Regions from separate parts of the Streptomyces sp. NPDC031479 genome, predicted to be linked through region 1. Evidence: riboswitches for the same ligand, from Rfam matches in the RefSeq annotation. Region 1 holds a riboswitch; each other region holds the start of a gene.
What was found. A riboswitch is a leader RNA that binds a small molecule or an ion and turns the genes downstream of it on or off. The one in region 1 is predicted to bind ZMP and ZTP.

Region 1 (4,283 bases):
CCGACCGACGGGGAGATCGGCAACGGGGGCGGCCCCTGCGGGCCTGCGGACTGGTTCGACATGACCCGGGACTTCCAGGCCTACCTCGGACAGCACCTCACCAAGGCGGACGACGGCACCGTCTCCCAGCAGTCCGTACGCGAGACCCGTGTCCGGAAGGTGAGCGCCGTCGGCGAGGCGAGGATCACCTTTTTCTCCTACTTCACCGACGACGCCCTCAGCCGCAACGCCGCGCTCCGCCTGGCCCGGCTGTTCGCCGACTGGCGGCGCGAGGTCTACGGCGACACGGGCAAGGTGTCGGTCCGTACCACCGAAGGGACCGTGCTCGTCACCCTGACCTGGTGAGCCCGGCCATCGCGCGTTCCATGCCGCGCAGTGGTGCACGGCTCCGGCGTCCACCGCCCGGAGCCGGCGAGGCGAGGCGCCGGGTGATGAAGGCGCGGTGGGCCTCGATGGTCTCGATCGGGTGGACGGCTCATGGCGGAGTCGGGCATTCGAACTGTCCGATTGCCTGGCGGGTCACTGCCCCTGTGCCCGTGGGGTCGCCGTGGCGAGGAGACCGGACAGGGCCTCCTGGAGATCTTCGGTCTGGCGGTAGTGAAGGGCGGTCATCCCCACGTCGCAGGCCGCGATGACGTTGGCGGCGGTGCCCACCCCGGCCCTCCACGAGCTCCGCGCCCCAGGGCAGCACGGCTGGGTGGCCGCGGTGCCGTTCGGCGTGCCGCCGGCGGCGGTCGAGGCACGGACGCGGGCCGACCGCGACCGCACGGAGCCCGTACGCATCGTGGGCGAGCACCACGCCGCGGCCGCGCAGAACCGGGTCCACACCAGCCGGCTCTTGGCGTAGGTGTCGAGGGTGTTGTCCGGGGTGATCTCGGCGGCGACCGCGTCGGCCAGGTCCTCGGCCTCGGCGAGCCGGCGGGCGGCGTCGATGCCGTGCCGCTGCGCCCACCGCTCGATCAGACTTTGACGTTCGGCGCTCGGTGCGGGGTCGGGCTGGTGCTCGCCGACGACGTCGGCCGGCACCAGCGGGACAGCGGCGGTGGTGAACCGCCGCCGCGTTTGCCACCCCGCATTGCCGTTGGCATGTCATGGGCGAAACCAGGTCAAACAAGACCGTTAGCCGGACGGCAGTAAAACGTTAGCGGCCCGGTTTACGGTAGGCATCTGAGGCCATCCACTGCTTTGCGCAGCGTGATTCGGTCGAGAATTCCAATCGTGGCCGCCGTACTGATCGGCCGGGACCGCAACGCATTGCCGGCCTCGCTGATTCATCAGCTCCGGGAGCCGTGAGCCGCAGAACCCGTGCGCCTCCATCGGCGATGAGAGTGCCTTCTTCCCCATTTTCCACCCTGAATCGGAGAACATGTATGAGCCCTAATCGTCGTGACGTCCTGAAGTGGGCCGCCGGAGCCGGTGGCCTGGCTGCTGCCACCGTGCTCGGCCTCCCGAGTACGGCAACTGCCGCAAGCTGGTCCGCCCGTTCCTGGATGGGGCAACTCTCCAACAGCCTTCCCGTCACGAAGCTGACGATCCCCGGAACCCACAACTCCTGCGCCAACAGCGGCATCAGCATCGCCAAATGCCAGGACTGGGACCTGCTGACGCAGCTCAACAACGGCATCCGCTTTCTCGACATCCGCCTGAACGGATTGCAGGGCTCCTCGAACGAGATGGGCCTCTATCACGCCAACGTATACATGAACAAGCGGTTCCAAGATGTCCTCAACGACTGCGACTACTTCCTGCGGAACAACCCGAAGGAAGTAATCATCATGCGCCTCAGGAATGAGAAATCGGGAGGCCAGGAGCTCGGTGCAGAGGAATTCAGGCGCCGCTTCAACTGGTACATGGATGATCCGTCGATGCATTTCCGTCCGCTTTTCTGGACCAACCCCGACTGGCCCACCCTGGGCCAAGGTCGCGGCAAGGTCGTGCTCCTCACCGACTTCAGCCACGACTGGACCACCCTCAAGTGGGACAAGCACTGCAAAATTCAGGACGATTACAACGTCCCGGACGATGAGAAGAAGAAGGCGATCATCGCCTGCTTCGACGCAGCGTGGTTTGACCAGACCACTTCTCAGATGTTCATCAACTTCACCAGCACCGCCAAGGGGCCCATCCCCGAACCTTCCATCGGGGCCCAGAAGATCTTCCCGAGTGTCTACGCATACCTGGAGCCCAGGAAGGCTCAGCGAGCCCGCTTCGGCGTCGTGGCCATGGACTTCCCCAACTACCGCCCCGACATCATGAACCTTTTGATCGACAAGAACTTCGTCTAGAAGCTCGTAACATGATCGCGGGCGAGCCCTCGTGAGGCGGCGGTAGCTGATGCGCCTGCCGGCGAGGGCGACGAAGGCGTCGTGGAGTTCGGTGCGGCGTTCCCGGCGTACGGCGGCCGAGCTCGGGCGGCGGTGGGCCACGCCGGCCACGCCGAGCATCCGCCGTGTGCCGGCAGAGCCCGGAGTGACCGCGCGGCTGTACGCCGACCTGCGCCGCAGCGGGGAGGACCTGTAGGCGCGCCCCTCCAGGGATTGGCGGGGTCCCGGGGTGTACACCCCGGGACCCGCGTGATTCGCCGCGACTCAGCCGCCAATGTGCTGGTGCGGCACTGGGGTGCCCACGCCCGCGCGCGTGCGCGGTCAGAAGCGGGCCAGGTTCCTGACCCGCCCCGCGGGTCACGGAGTTGCGGATGTCGGATTCGCTGCTCATCAGGCCGCCTTCCGCTTCGCCTGAAGTGCGTGGGCGCGCATTTCGCTGGACAGCCGGAGGCGGTAGAGTCGGGCTCGGCCGCGACTGGCGCAGGTGGACGACCACCGGGGAGCGGCCGTATCTGTTCCGATGAGAGCGTCGACCGCCTGGGCGTCTCCGTCAGCGATGTTCCGCTGAGGAGGCCATGACGTGAAACTGCGCTACGGGATCAATCCGCAACAGAAGACTGCGCACGCCGCACCAATGACGCCCGGCAAGTGGCCGGTTCGACTGCTGCACGGAGAACCGTCCTTCATCAACATGCTGGACGCGCTGAACGGATGGCAACTCGTCCGCGAGGCCGGCCGGGCGCTCGGCAAACCGGCAGCCGCTTCCTTCAAACACGTCTCACCCGCGGGTGCTGCTGTCTCCGGGGCCATCGACGAGGTCACCACAGAGCTCTACGGCGTCGCCAACGGGGAGGTCGGCCCGCTCGCCAGTGCCTACTTGCGGGCCCGCGACGCCGACCCGAAATCCTCCTACGGCGACTTCGCCGCCGTCTCCCATCCGGTCGACGACGAACTCGCCGAACTGCTGACCGGCATGGTCTGCGACGGCATCGTCGCCCCCGGCTACGCGCCCGGCACCGTCGAGCGGCTCAGCAAGAAGAAGAACGGCCGTTTCCTGGTCATGGAGACGGACGACGCTTTCACGCCTCCGCACCAGGAGGCGCGTGAGGTCTTCGGCCTGCGCCTGACTCAGCAGCAGGACGAGGTGGAGTTGTCGTCCACACTGCTCGACCCGGTCGTGGGTGATCCGCTCCCCGACACAGCCGTGGCGGACCTCGTGCTGGGGCTGGCGGTCCTGCGCTACACCCAGTCCAATTCGGTGTGCTACCTGCGGAACGGCATGACGCTGGGAATCGGCGCCGGCCAGCAGTCCCGAGTCGACTGCACCCGTCTGGCCGGCGCGAAAACCGACACCTGGTGGCTGCGGCGTCACCCCGGCGTCCGCGCACTGCGCTTCCGGCCCGGCATTCGGCGCCAGGACCGGATCAACTGGCAGATCCGCTTCATCGAGGGCGACCTCACGCCGGACGAGACCAGGCGTCTGACGGAGGCACTCTCCACACCGGCCCGAGAGCTCACCGCCGACGAACGAGCTCAATGGATGCAACGTCTCGACCAGGTGACTTTCGTATCCGACGGTGCCCTGCCGTTCCGCGACAACGTCGACCACGCCCACCGTCACGGCGTTCAGTACATTGCGGAGCCGGGAGGATCCATCAGATCCGGTGAGGTCGAAGAAGCCTGCCGTGAGCACCGGATCACGCTGGCACGCACCGGCCTGAGACTGTTCCACCACTGACGGTCGCGAAGACGCCACGACCACCGGCCCTGACCGGGAAACCTCCGAAGGCGGCCACAGAAGACCACCCCGCGCTGACCTGGCGGCTGGCACCGGGCGCTCGGAGCGCTCGCTCGGTATTCCTGCCCCTGGTGCCTGCGGAGAGGGTGGTCGGGTCCACAGCCAGAGGCGGCACGTGGACGTACGCCATCCCGGGTAGCGCGACGAGTTGCGGGCCGGGT
Region 2 (4,283 bases), on a different contig from region 1:
CCTGCGAACGCGACGGGTGGCGCAGCTTCGACATGGTCTTGGACTCGATCTGGCGGATGCGCTCACGGGTGACCCCGTACACGCGGCCGATCTCGTCCAGGGTCTTCGGCTGGCCGTCGTTCAGGCCGTAACGCATCGAGACGACGCCCGCCTCACGCTCCGAGAGCGTGCCCAGGATCGACTGCAGCTGCTCCTGGAGGAACGTGAACGACACGGCGTCGGCCGGGACGACCGCCTCGGAGTCCTCGATGAGGTCACCGAACTCGCTGTCGCCCTCCTCACCCAGCGGGGTGTGCAGGGAGATCGGCTCGCGGCCGTACTTCTGGACCTCGATGACCTTCTCGGGGGTCATGTCGAGTTCCTTGCCCAGCTCCTCCGGAGTGGGCTCCCGGCCGAGGTCCTGGAGCATCTGGCGCTGCACGCGCGCCAGCTTGTTGATGATCTCGACCATGTGGACGGGGATGCGGATCGTGCGCGACTGGTCGGCCATGGCACGCGTGATCGCCTGCCGGATCCACCAGGTCGCGTACGTGGAGAACTTGAAGCCCTTGGTGTAGTCGAACTTCTCCACGGCGCGGATCAGACCGACGTTGCCCTCCTGGATCAGGTCCAGGAAGAGCATGCCGCGGCCCGTGTAGCGCTTGGCCAGCGAGACCACGAGGCGGAGGTTGGCCTCCAGCAGGTGGTTCTTGGCCCGGCGGCCGTCCTCGACGAGGATCTCCAGCTCGCGCTTGAACGCGGGCTTGTGGTCCTCCTCCTCTTCGAGCTTGTACTCGGAGAAGAGACCCGCCTCGATGCGCTTGGCGAGCTCGACCTCCTGCTCGGCGTTGAGCAGCGGCACCTTGCCGATCAGCTTCAGGTAGTCCTTGACGGGGTCGGCGGTGGCGCCGGCGACCATGACGGTCTGCGCCGGGGCGTCGTCCTCGTCGTCGTCGGACAGCACGAAGCCCTGGGTTCCGGCCGCCTTGGGCGTCTCCTCCTCGGCCTCGTCGGCGAGGTCCTCGACGGCCCAGTCCTCGCCCTCGGCGCCCGGGTTCTCGGCGTCGTCCGCGTCCTTGGCGCCGGCCTTCTTGGTGGCGGCGGTCTTCTTGGTGGCCGTGGCCTTCTTGGCCGCGGTCTTCTTGACCGTGCGCTTCTTCGGCTCGGCGGCGGCCTCGGCCGTCGCCTCGTCCCCGGTGGCGGCGGCCGACGGAGCGGATATCGCCGCCGCGGTGGCGGGGGCCGTGGCCGAGGTCTTGCGCGCGCCGATGGGGCGCGGCGGGGCGGCCTTCTTCGTCACGGTGCGGGCGGGGGCGGCGGCCGCCTTGCGGGGCTTCTTGGCGGCGGCCTTGGTGGCGGGGGCGGCGCTGACGTGGAGGGCGACACCCTCCTCGTCCAGGACCTGGTTCAGGCTGCGCAGGACCCGCTTCCACTGGTCCACCGGGATGCGGCCGGCCTCGAAGGCCTGGCGCACATCGTCACCGTTGATGTGACCCTGCTCGCGGCCGCGCTCGACGAGCGCGACGAGGGCCTCCGATTCGGCGATCTCCGGAGGGAACGTACGGGACGGGCTGAGCGACACAAGGAGCCTCTCGTTGCGAACAGATAAGGGGTGGGCGGGACATCATCGCGCGAACTCGGGAAACAGACCCGAGGGGGGTCTGTATTCCGGGGCCGCGCGAGGACACCTGTCGGTTCATCGCATGCCCGAGTCGATTCGTTACGCGCTGAATTGAGTGACCTGCGCCACGCTGTGGCCGCGCAACCGATTCCGCGTGGATCCGTCCGCGCCGGATCCACGCCTTCCGCCGGTCCGACCTCAGTCCGTTTTGCGAGCTTCGATCAGGAAACGGGCGGTGTGCGCGACGAACGGGCCCTCGCGCTCGATCCGTTCGTGGAGCTCGCGCAGCCGGTCCCGGTACTGCCCGACCGTGAAGCCGGGCACCATCCAGATCACCTTCCGGAGAAAGTAGATCACGGCTCCGATGTCGTGGAACTCCGTCCGCAGCCGCTCGGAGCGCAGATCGACCACTTCCAGGCCCGCCTTCGTGGCGTCGGCGACCGCGTCGTCGGGGTGGCGGGCGCGGCGCACCTCCTCCGGCTGCGGGCCCAGGAAGTACTCGACGAGCTCGAACACGCTGGCCGGTCCGACCTGCTGCGAGAGGTACGTCCCGCCCGGTGTCAGCACCCGCGCGATCTCCTCCCACCAGATGGTCACCGGGTGCCTGCTCGCGACCAGCTCGAAGGCCTCGTCGCCGAAGGGCAGCGGCGGCTCGTCGGCGTCGGCCACCACCACCGCGCCGAGCGGGTGCAGCAGCCGGGTCGCCCTGTCGATGTTCGGCGGCCAGGACTCCGTGGCCGCCGTCAGCGCGGGAAGGGGGCCCGCGCCCGCCAGCACCTCGCCCCCGCCGGTCTGGATGTCGAGGGCGGACCGGACCCGTGCCAGCCGATCGGCCAGCAGCCGCTGGTACCCCCAGGAGGGCCGCTGCTCGGTGGCCCGGCCGTCCAGCCAGGAGAAGTCCCAGCCGTCCACGGAGACGGTCTCGGCTTCGGCGACGAGATGGTCGAAAGTGCGCGTCATGCCCCGATCGTCCCAGGCCGGGCCCAGGCCGACCACCGGATATGTCGACTAGACTGTGCGACGGGCCGTGACTGGCGTTCGGGTGGATCACCACCGGGGAGCGGCCCGGCGTGCCCACCTCCGTACGTCGACTGCCGCGCGCCTGGGCGATCCGCGATCCGCAGCGACGTTCAGGAGACCCCATGACGACCGCCACCGCCCAGCTGATGGACGGCACCGCCCTCGCCCGCCGCATCTCCGAGCAGACCGCCGCCCTCGCGGCGAAGATCACCGAGCGCACCGGTACCGCGCCCTGCCTCGCCACCGTCCTCGTCGGCGAGGACCCCGCGTCCGTCACCTACGTACGCATGAAGCAGAACCGTTGCGCCAAGGCCGGGATCACCTCCCGCCACGTGGAGCTGCCCGCCTCGACCACCACGGAGGAGCTGGTGGCCGCCCTCACCGAGCTCTCCGAGGACCCGGAGATCAGCGGCATCCTGCTCCAGCACCCCGTTCCGCACCACATCGACGAGCGCGCCGCCTTCGAGGCCATCGCCCCGGGCAAGGACGTCGACGGGGTCACCATGCACTCCTTCGCCGCCATGGGCTTCGGGCTGCCGGGCTTCGTCTCCTGCACCCCCGGCGGCATCATGCGCCTCCTGGAGGCCTACGACGTCGACCTCACCGGCAAGCACGCCGTCGTCGTCGGCCGCAGCGCCATCCTGGGCAAGCCGGCCGGCATGCTGCTGCTGGAGCGCAACGCCACGGTCACCTACTGTCACTCCCGCACCGTGGACCTGCCCTCGATCGTGCGCCAGGCCGACGTGCTCGTCGCCGCCGTGGGCAAGGCCGAGTTCATCCGCGGCGAGGACATCAAGCCGGGCGCGGTCGTGCTCGACGCCGGCTACAACGAGGGCAACGTCGGCGACGTCCACTTCGAGTCGGCCGCCGCCCGCGCCTCCCTGATCACCCCGGTGCCCGGCGGCGTCGGCCCGATGACCATCGCCGTCCTGCTGGAGCAGACGGTGCAGGCCGCGGCGGCGCAGGCCGGCCTGGACCTCGCGGCCCTCTGACCCCCACCGCACGCGACGGCGTACGGAGTACGAACGCCCCGGACCCTTCGGTCCGGGGCGTTCGCCGTGCTCCGGACAGGACGGCCGAGGGGTCACCGCGCCCGGCGGGTCCCGCCGGGCCGGTCCGGGGCCTGCGGACGGCTCAGCCCGCCGCCGGCGCTCCCCGGCGGGCCGCCGCGACGATCGGGGACGCGCGGAACTCCCGGGCGAGCGCCGTCAGGGGCTGGGAGCCCAGCCGGTGCGGGACGGCGTCCTTCCGCCCCGTCCCGGCCGCCCGGCCGCCGGAGCCGCCGGAGCCGTTCCGGTCGGCGGCCGCCCGGAGCCGGCAGGCGGCGGCGAGCATGGCGGCGTCCGCCACCACCGAGGCGGCCGGCTCGTCCAGGCCCTGCCGGCGCGCGGCCCCGTACGCCGCCGTGCGCACCTCGGGGTCGAACCAGCCGGCCAGGGCCAGCAGCCCGTCGTCGATCACCGACTCGCGGTGGACCAGCCGGATCCCCACCGGTGACCACCAGGTCAGCGGGACCGTCGTCACGTTGCGGGACGCGAACCCGCGCAGCGCCTTCCACAGCGGACGCAGCCTGCGGTACTGGCTGAAGTCCCGCCAGGCCTCCGAGCCGCCGGCCAGGGGCACGATGAACCCCGCCCCGACCATCACACCGGCCGCGGCGGCC
Region 3 (4,283 bases), on a different contig from region 1:
CTTGACGGACACCCGGCTCGGGAGCGCCAGCCCCCTGGACCACTCGGCCGGCTGGGCCCAGATCGTGATCGACGGGGACGACACGAAGTCCAACCGGTCCGAGTTCGACCTCACGTGCAGCGACGTCAGCCACCTGGTCGGGATGGGCCGCTGACCGCGTCCGCCGGTGAAGGCCCGCGCGTGCCGCCGAAGGCGCGGGCGGGAGCCGAGCCGACCCGGCCGCGCCTTCGGCGGATCCCGTCAGCCGGCCAGGACCGAGCGCAGCCGGTCCAGGCCCCAGTCCAGGTCCTCCTTGCTGATCACCAGCGGCGGTGCGATGCGGATCGTCGACCCGTGGGTGTCCTTCACCAGCACCCCGAGCTCCATCAGCTTCTCGGAGATCTCCCGGCCCGTGCCGAGGGAGGGGTCGATGTCGACCCCCGCCCACAGTCCGCGGCCGCGGACGGCGGTCACCGCGCCCCCGCCGACGAGCAGGTTCAGTTCCCGGTGCAGGTGGTCGCCGAGTTCGGCGGCCCGCTGCTGGTACTCGCCGGAGCGCAGCATCGCGATCACCTCCAGGGCGACGGCGCAGGCCAGCGGGTTGCCGCCGAAGGTGGATCCGTGCTCGCCCGGCCGGAACACCCCGAGCACGTCCCGGTCGGCGACCACGGCGGAGACGGGGACCACACCGCCGCCCAGCGCCTTGCCGAGGACGTACACGTCGGGGACGACGCCCTCGTGCTCGCAGGCGAAGGTCTTCCCGGTCCGCCCCAGGCCCGACTGGATCTCGTCGGCCATGAAGAGCACGTTCCGCTCGCGCGTCAGCTCCCTCACGCCGGCCAGGTATCCGGCGGGCGGCACCAGCACCCCGGCCTCGCCCTGGATCGGCTCCAGCAGCACCGCCACGGTGTTCGCGGTGACGGCGTGGGAGAGCGCGGTGAGGTCCCCGTACGGGACGATCTCGAAGCCGGGCGTGTAGGGCCCGAAGTGGTCGCGCGCCTCGTGGTCCGTGGAGAAGGACACGATGGTGGTGGTGCGGCCGTGGAAGTTGTCGGCGGCCACCACGATCTTGGCCTGCCCGTCGGGCACGCCCTTGACCTCGTACCCCCACTTGCGGGCCGTCTTCACCGCCGTCTCCACGGCCTCCGCGCCCGTGTTCATGGGCAGCACCATCTCCTTGCCGCACAACTCGGCGAGCTGCGTGCAGAAGTCCGCGAAGCGGTCGTGGAAGAAGGCGCGGGAGGTGAGGGTGACCCGCTCCAGCTGGTCGCGGGCGGCGTCGATCAGACGGCGGTTGCCGTGGCCGAAGTTGAGCGCCGAGTACCCGGCGAGCATGTCGAGGTACCGGCGGCCCTCCACGTCCGTCATCCACGCGCCCTCCGCCGAGGCGACGACGACGGGCAGGGGGTGGTAGTTGTGCGCGCTGTGTTCGTCGGCGGAGCGGATGGCATCAGCAGTTCTCGACACGGGGTCTCCGATCGTCCGTCTGGCCGGTGACGTGGGTGGCGTCCTTTCTATCGTCGCTCGGATCGCGGACGGAGAAACCTTCTTTCCGGCGCGCCCGCTAAGGTGTCCGGTACGCACGGCGACTGGCGTACGGAGAACCAACTCCGGGGGAGTCGTGCGCGCACGACCGCACACAGGGCCGCTCGCCTGGGCCTCGCGGGGACGAGAGACGACATCGACCCCGGAGGAGCCGCCATGAGCGCGAACCACCGTCACCCCGCCCTGCTCGCCACCGACCCCGAGCTGGCGTCCTTCATCTCCGCCGAGGAGAGCCTCCAGGCGCAGACCCTGCGCCTGATCCCCAGTGAGAACTACGTCTCCGCCGCCGTGCTGGAGGCCTCCGGCACGGTGCTCCAGAACAAGTACAGCGAGGGCTACCCGGGCCGCCGCTACTACGAGGGCCAGCAGAACATCGACCGGGTCGAGGCCCTCGCCGTCGAGCGGGCCAAGGGCCTGTTCGGGGTGGACCACGCGAACGTCCAGCCGTACTCCGGGTCCCCGGCGAACCTCGCCGTCTACCTGGCCTTCGCCAAGCCCGGCGACACGGTGATGGGCATGGCCCTGCCGATGGGCGGGCACCTCACCCACGGCTGGGGGGTCTCCGCGACGGGCTCCTGGTTCCGCGGAGTCCAGTACGGCGTCCGCCCGGAGGACGGCCGGATCGACTACGACGCGGTGCGTGCGCTGGCCCTCGCCGAACGCCCGAAGATCATCTTCTGTGGCGGTACGGCCCTGCCGCGGACCATCGACTTCGCGGCCTTCGCCTCGATCGCCGAGGAGGCGGGCTCGGTCCTCGTCGCGGACGTGGCCCACATCGCGGGCCTGATCGCGGGCGGCGCCCACCCGTCGCCGGTCGGGCACGTGGACGTGGTCTCGACGACCACCCACAAGACCCTGCGCGGGCCGCGCGGCGCGATGCTGATGTGCACGGAGGAGCACGCGAAGGCCATCGACAAGGCGGTCTTCCCGGGCCTCCAGGGCGGTCCCCACAACCAGACGACCGCGGGCATCGCGGTCGCCCTGCACGAGGCGGCGCAGCCGGCGTTCACGGCGTACGCCCACGCGGTCGTGGCCAACGCGAAGGCGCTGGCCGCCGCGCTGCTGGAGCGGGGCTTCGACCTCGTCTCGGGCGGCACCGACAACCACCTGATCCTGATGGACCTCACCTCGCGCGGGGTGGCGGGCAAGGTCGCGGCGAAGGCCCTGGACCGGGCGGGGATCGTCGTGAACTACAACACCGTGCCGTTCGACCCGCGCAAGCCGTTCGACCCGTCGGGCATCCGGATCGGCACCCCGTCGCTGACGTCCCGCGGCCTGACCGCGGAGCACATGCCCGTCGTCGCCGACTGGATCTCGCGGTCGGTGGACGCGGCCGCCAAGGGCGACGAGCCGGCCCTCGCCGCGATCCGCTCCGAGGTCGGCGACCTGATGGCCGCCTTCCCGGCGCCCGGACTCCCGCTGTAGCCGCCGTGCCGCCGCCGGGACCCGTACCCGTCCCGGCGGCGGCATCCGGCCACCCCCGGGAATCGGTCGCTCGGCCGGGGCGGGATCCGGCCGCCCCGCTACCGCCCGGTACGTGGGCAGGGGCCGGGCGGGACCGGGGGAGCGGGTGCGGGACCGGCCGCGCCGCGCCGCGGCGGCGGCAGGGTTCCGGCCAGCGCGGGGCCGGAGCGCGCCCCCGCACCTGAGAGAATGAAGCCATGGCTTCTGATCGTCCTCGCGCGCTCTCCGGCATCCAGCCCACCTCCGGCTCGTTCCACCTCGGGAACTACCTCGGAGCCATCCGCCAGTACGTCGCCCTGCAGGAGACGCACGACGCCTTCTACATGGTGGTCGACCTGCACGCGATCACCATGCCGCAGGATCCCAAGGACCTGCGGGCGAACACCCGCCTCTCCGCGGCGCAGCTCCTCGCGGCCGGTCTGGACCCGGAGCGCTGCACGCTCTTCATCCAGAGCCACGTGCCGGAGCACGCCCAGCTCGGCTGGGTCATGAACTGCATCACCGGTTTCGGCGAGGCCAGCCGGATGACCCAGTTCAAGGACAAGTCCGCCAGGTCGGGTGCCAACAACGCCACCGTCGGCCTGTTCACGTACCCGATCCTCCAGGTCGCCGACATCCTCCTCTACCAGGCGGACTCCGTCCCGGTCGGCGAGGACCAGCGCCAGCACATCGAGCTGACCCGCGACCTCGCGGAGCGCTTCAACCAGCGCTTCGGCGACACCTTCACGCTCCCGGCGGCGCACATCGTCAAGGAGGTCGCGAAGATCTACGACCTCCAGGACCCGGCGATCAAGATGTCGAAGTCGGCGTCCTCGCCCAAGGGCCTGATCAACCTCCTCGACGAGCCGAAGGTCACCGAGAAGAAGATCAAGAGCGCGGTCACCGACACCGAGGCCGTGGTCCGTTTCGACACGGAGAACAAGCCCGGCGTCAGCAACCTGCTCACGATCTACTCCACCCTCACGGGCGAGAGCATCCCCGCCCTGGAAGCCGCGTACGAGGGCAAGGGTTACGGAGCGCTCAAGACGGACCTCGCGGGCGTGATGGTCGATTTCGTCACACCGTTCAAGCAGCGGACCCAGGAGTACCTGGACGACCCGGAGACCCTGGACTCCTTGCTGGCCAAGGGCGCGGAGAAGGCTCGGGCGGTCGCCGCCGAGACCCTGGCGCAGACCTACGACCGCCTCGGTTTCCTGCCCGCGAAGCACTGACGGACCGGCGCCCCTGGCGGTCGGGGGGGTGCTGGCGCCACACTGAGGCGGCAGCATCCCGCACACAGACGGAGGAGACAGACG

Region 2: linked by a shared signal. The riboswitch ahead of ACZ5D2_RS36255 (bifunctional 5,10-methylenetetrahydrofolate dehydrogenase/5,10-methenyltetrahydrofolate cyclohydrolase) and the one ahead of ACZ5D2_RS15640 (phosphoribosylaminoimidazolecarboxamide formyltransferase) in region 1 are both predicted to bind ZMP and ZTP.
Region 3: linked by a shared signal. The riboswitch ahead of ACZ5D2_RS22210 (serine hydroxymethyltransferase) and the one ahead of ACZ5D2_RS15640 (phosphoribosylaminoimidazolecarboxamide formyltransferase) in region 1 are both predicted to bind ZMP and ZTP.

The regions. Positions count from the first base shown of each region.
Region 1 is NZ_JBVIKC010000012.1:21,828-26,110, forward strand. It holds gene ACZ5D2_RS15620 (hypothetical protein) at 1-345, shown strand, start outside; gene ACZ5D2_RS15625 (hypothetical protein) at 520-1,026, opposite strand; gene ACZ5D2_RS15630 (phosphatidylinositol-specific phospholipase C) at 1,371-2,285, shown strand; gene ACZ5D2_RS15635 (DUF6207 family protein) at 2,335-2,520, shown strand; ZMP/ZTP riboswitch at 2,786-2,874, shown strand; gene ACZ5D2_RS15640 (phosphoribosylaminoimidazolecarboxamide formyltransferase) at 2,905-4,062, shown strand.
Region 2 is NZ_JBVIKC010000056.1:29,949-34,231, forward strand. It holds gene ACZ5D2_RS36245 (RNA polymerase sigma factor) at 1-1,561, opposite strand, end outside; gene ACZ5D2_RS36250 (methyltransferase domain-containing protein) at 1,799-2,560, opposite strand; ZMP/ZTP riboswitch at 2,618-2,715, shown strand; gene ACZ5D2_RS36255 (bifunctional 5,10-methylenetetrahydrofolate dehydrogenase/5,10-methenyltetrahydrofolate cyclohydrolase) at 2,743-3,612, shown strand; gene ACZ5D2_RS36260 (MAB_1171c family putative transporter) at 3,755-4,283, opposite strand, start outside.
Region 3 is NZ_JBVIKC010000020.1:3,367-7,649, forward strand. It holds gene ACZ5D2_RS22200 (hypothetical protein) at 1-154, shown strand, start outside; gene rocD (ornithine--oxo-acid transaminase) at 241-1,446, opposite strand; ZMP/ZTP riboswitch at 1,555-1,645, shown strand; gene ACZ5D2_RS22210 (serine hydroxymethyltransferase) at 1,681-2,949, shown strand; gene trpS (tryptophan--tRNA ligase) at 3,186-4,199, shown strand; gene ACZ5D2_RS22220 (2'-5' RNA ligase family protein) at 4,283-4,283, shown strand, end outside.